Regions from separate parts of the Streptomyces sp. NPDC029152 genome, predicted to be linked through region 1. Evidence: riboswitches for the same ligand, from Rfam matches in the RefSeq annotation. Region 1 holds a riboswitch; the other holds the start of a gene.
The links. Region 1 has a riboswitch for cobalamin ahead of ACZ4V6_RS13120 (ribonucleoside-diphosphate reductase subunit alpha). Riboswitches for the same ligand answer to the same signal wherever they lie in the genome.
Positions count from the first base shown of each region.

Region 2: it holds a riboswitch for cobalamin, as region 1 does, so the genes downstream of both, ACZ4V6_RS19990 (energy-coupling factor ABC transporter permease) here and ACZ4V6_RS13120 (ribonucleoside-diphosphate reductase subunit alpha) in region 1, are expected to answer to the same signal.

Region 1 is NZ_JBVHWR010000005.1:190,228-192,407, reverse strand. Features, by position in the region: gene ACZ4V6_RS13120 (ribonucleoside-diphosphate reductase subunit alpha) at 1-947, opposite strand, end outside; cobalamin riboswitch at 1,072-1,211, opposite strand; gene ACZ4V6_RS13115 (GNAT family N-acetyltransferase) at 1,264-1,770, opposite strand; gene mctP (monocarboxylate uptake permease MctP) at 1,844-2,180, opposite strand, start outside.
Region 2 is NZ_JBVHWR010000009.1:12,557-14,736, reverse strand. Features, by position in the region: gene ACZ4V6_RS20000 (chloride channel protein) at 1-286, shown strand, start outside; gene ACZ4V6_RS19995 (potassium channel family protein) at 283-858, shown strand; cobalamin riboswitch at 987-1,170, shown strand; gene ACZ4V6_RS19990 (energy-coupling factor ABC transporter permease) at 1,201-1,896, shown strand; gene ACZ4V6_RS19985 (energy-coupling factor ABC transporter substrate-binding protein) at 1,893-2,180, shown strand, end outside.

The sequences.
Region 1 (2,180 bases):
AACTCCTCGATGTCGGCGTGCCAGGTCTCCAGGTAGACCGCCGCCGCGCCCTTGCGCCGGCCGCCCTGGTTCACGGCGGCGACCGAGGCGTCCAGCGTCTTCAGGAACGGGACGATGCCGTTGGAGTGCCCGTTGGTGCCGCGGATCAGCGAACCCCGGGCACGGACGCGGGAGTAGGCGATGCCGATGCCGCCGGCGTGCTTGGACAGGCGGGCGACCTGGTGGAGGCGGTCGTAGAGGGAGTCCAGCTCGTCCTTGGGGGAGTCGAGGAGGTAGCAGGACGACATCTGGGCGTGCCGGGTGCCGGAGTTGAAGAGGGTGGGGGAGGAGGGCAGGTAGTCCAGACGGCTCATCAGACCGTAGAGCGCGGCGACTTCGTCGGCGGACCGGGTGGTGTCGTCCTCGGCGAGTCCGGCCGCGACGCGCAGCAGGAAGTGCTGGGGCGTCTCGACGGCCTTGCGGGTGATCGGGTGCCGGAGCAGGTAGCGGCTGTACAGCGTGCGCAGCCCGAAGTAGCCGAAGCGGTCGTCGGCGGCCGGGTCGATCAGCGCGTCCAGGCGGGCCGCGTGCCGGCGGACGAAAGCGGCCGTGCGGTCGGCGATCAGGCCCTCGCGGTGGCCGGTGGCGACGGACTCCGTGAAGCCGGTGACGCCCTGGGAGGCGGCCTCGGCGCGGATGCCGATGGTCAGCAGCCGGGCGGCGAGGCGGGAGTAGGCCGGGTCCTCCGAGATCAGGCCGGCCGCGGCCTCCGTGGCGAGCTCCCGCAGTTCCGCCTCGTCGGCGCGCGCGGACCGGCCGCGCAGCGCGGCGGCGGCGACCCGGCCGGGATCGGCGTCGGGGAGGTCGGCGGTGAGGCCGGTCAGGGTCCGCAGCAGGGCGGCACCGGGTCCGTCGGGTTCCTCGGTCACCGGGGTCGCTGGAGCCGGATCGGCTGGCGCGATGGTCACGTGGGGCTCTCCCTCGCTCGGCACGGGGCCTGGCGGAGGGCAGGGGGCAGCTCACGAGCGCACACGGCGTCGCGTCCACCGGCCCACTCCACGAGGCCCGGACGTCATGGCACCCGGGCCGGGACGGCCGGGCGCACTGTCGGCAGGTCCTCGGACTGAGCCCGTGCGTGCTCACGCGGGGACGCGAACACGCACAAGTACACCGTTGCGGGACAGTTCCGGATTCGCACCGGATTCCCCTGCGGCGACAGCGAGCACGAGCATACATCTTGTGCCGCGACCTGCGAGCACCCCCAGATGTTGTGCCGCGTCGGTGTCAGAGGGGCAGCCGGTAGGTGAGCAGCATGATGTCGTCGAGCTCCGGCAGCGGGTTCCAGTCGCGGTCGGGGGTGCGGGCGAAGCCCAGGCGTTCGTAGAGCCGGTGGGCGGTGCGCATCGCCCGCTGGGTCGACAGCACGAGGCCGGTGCAGCCCTCGACGGCCCGGGCGCGGTCCACGCAGGTCCGCACGAGTGCCTCGCCCACGCCGCGTCCCCGTGCCTCGCGGGCGACGGCGAGCATGCGTATCTCGGCCTCGCCGGGCCGGGCGATGTCGGCCATGGGGCCGCCGGACGGTACGAAGGTCACGCCGCCGAGGACGCGGCCGTCCGCGGCGGCCACCAGGACCTCCGCGGCCGCCGCCCGTCCGGCCACGTCCCGCAGCTCGCCGAGGTAGGCGTCGTCCTCACCGAAGTCGAGGAGGCCGTCCTGGAGATAGGCCCGCGCGGTGATCTCGCCGAGGGTGTCGTACTCGTCGGCGGCCGCGTGCCGGATCACGAAGTCCATGCCGCCGAGTGTGCCCGACGGGTACGGCGACGGGCCGCCGGTTTTCTCCGACGGCCCGTCGCCCGTGCGCGGGTCAGTGCGAGGTGCCCGCCGTGGCCGGCGGCAGCTCCACCCGGACGCCCGGGTCGCCCGCGTCCGCCGTGTAGTCGGCCGGCTGCGTCTCGTCGACGCCGTCGGGGGCCTTGACGGCCCTCAGGACGAAGGTCAGGACCACGGTGACCAGGACGTTCAGCGCGAAGGCGGTGAGACCGATGTAACCGATCTCGCCGATACCCGGGATCTCCTCCGAGGAGCCGCCGAAGTGCTTCTGGTCCGGGTTGGTCGGCGACGGCACCCCGTACGCGACGAGGGTGCCGTACACCATGCCGACCGCCCAGCCGGCGAGCAGGGCCCAGCGGTGGAACCAGCGG
Region 2 (2,180 bases), on a different contig from region 1:
GGGCGCGGCCACGGCCGTGGCCTGCTCCGGCCTGCCCGGCTTCGGCGTGACCCCGGCCCTCGCCCTCGGCATGCCCGCCGCCATGGCCGCGGTGACGGGGCTGCCGCTGGCCAGTTCGGTGCTCGCGGTCCTGCTGCTGGGCGCGGACGCGCACGAACAGATGCCGCTGGTCGTCATCTCGTCGGTGGTCGCCTTCGTCGTCGCCCAGGCGCTCCGCCGGAGCCCGCCGGAGCCCGGGCCGCCGGCGGGGGCGGAGGCGCGTTCCGGGCCGGGGACGGGCCGGTGACCGGCCGCGGGGGCGCCGGGCGGGCGCACCGGGCCGGGTCCGGTGTCCCCTGGCGTTCGGCGCGTCCCTGGCTGGCGCGGGGCGGTGCGGTCGTGTGCCTGGTCGCCGCCTACTTCCTGCTGCCCCTCGACCGGCTGGGTCCCCGTCACCCGGTTCTGAGCTGGCTCTTGTTCGCCCTGGGCCTGGCGACCGTCGCCGTTCTGCTGCTGCGGCAGATCCGCCGCGTCCTCACCGGCCGCACGGAGACCCACCCCGGCGTGGCCATCTCCCTGCTGGTCCTGCTGTCGGTGCACGTCTTCGCCGCGGCCTACTACCTCCTGGCCAAGCAGCCCGGTGAGTTCCACGGGCTGCACACGCGTGTCGACTCCCTGTACTTCACCGTCGTCACCCTGGCCACCGTCGGGTACGGGGACATCACCCCACGGGGCCAGACGGCACGGCTCGTGACGCTCCTGCAGATCGTCTACAGCTTCGTCTTCCTCACCGCCGCGGGGACGGCGCTGAGCCAGCAGCTGCGTTCCCGGGTGGCCCGGGACTCCGGCGGCGGCGCCCCCGACGGCGAGGGCATGTGAGGCTGAGATCTTCGCCACGTCGGGCGGGGGCGCGCGGCCCCGTACGACGGCGTGCCCGCGCGGGAAGTCCCCCCGGCCCCGGGGGCCGGCCGCCGGGAGGCCCGCTTGTCACCACCCTCGTGGGCGCACTACTGTCGCCACGCCTTGGTGAACGGGAAATCCGGTGAAGTACCGGTGCGGCCCTCGCCACTGTGATCGGGAAGTCCGGCTCCGGCCCTCGCGGGCAGCCACTGGGTCCTCGTGACCCGGGAAGGCGGAGTTCGGGCGGTGGTACCCGTCAGCCAGGAGACCGGCCAAGGCGCGTCGTCCATCCACGAGGTGCTGGAGAGGGTCTGCTGAGCCATGCACATAGCCGAGGGCTTCCTGCCTCCGGCGCACGCGATCGCCTGGGGCGTCGCGTCCGCGCCGTTCGTCGTCCACGGAGTACGGTCACTCACCCGTGAGGTCCGGGAACATCCCGAGAGCACGCTGCTGCTCGGGGCGTCCGGAGCCTTCACGTTCGTACTGTCGGCCCTGAAACTGCCGTCCGTCACCGGGAGTTGCTCGCACCCCACCGGGACCGGCCTGGGCGCCGTCCTGTTCCGGCCGCCCGTCATGGCGGTCCTGGGCACCATCACCCTGCTCTTCCAGGCGCTGCTGCTCGCCCACGGCGGGCTGACCACGCTCGGCGCCAACGCCTTCTCGATGGCGATCGCCGGCCCGTGGGCCGGGTACGGCACCTACCGCCTGCTGCGCCGGTACGGGGCGCCGCTGATGGTCACGGTGTTCTTCGCGGCGTTCGTCGCCGACCTGTCCACGTACTGCGTCACCAGCGTGCAGCTGGCGCTGGCCTTCCCCGACCCGAGCAGCGGATTCCTGGGCGCGCTCGGCAAGTTCGGGTCCATCTTCGCCGTCACGCAGATCCCGCTCGCGGTGAGCGAGGGCCTGCTCACGGTGGTCGTGATGCGGCTGCTGGTGCAGTCCAGCAAGGGCGAGCTGACCCGGCTGGGCGTGCTGCCGGCCGGCACCGGCGCCCGCGAGGAGGCGGTCGTCCGATGAGCCGCAACACGAAGATCAACGTCCTGCTGCTGGCCGTCGTGGCCGCGCTCGCGGTGCTGCCGCTGGTGCTCGGCCTCGGCGACCACAAGGAGGAGCCGTTCACCGGTGCCGACGCCGAGGCGGAGACGGCGATCACGCAGATCGAGCCGGACTACGAGCCGTGGTTCTCGCCGTTGTACGAGCCGCCGTCCGGGGAGATCGAGTCCGCGCTGTTCGCCGTGCAGGCGGCGCTCGGTGCCGGGGTGCTGGCCTACTACTTCGGGCTGCGCCGGGGACGGCGGCAG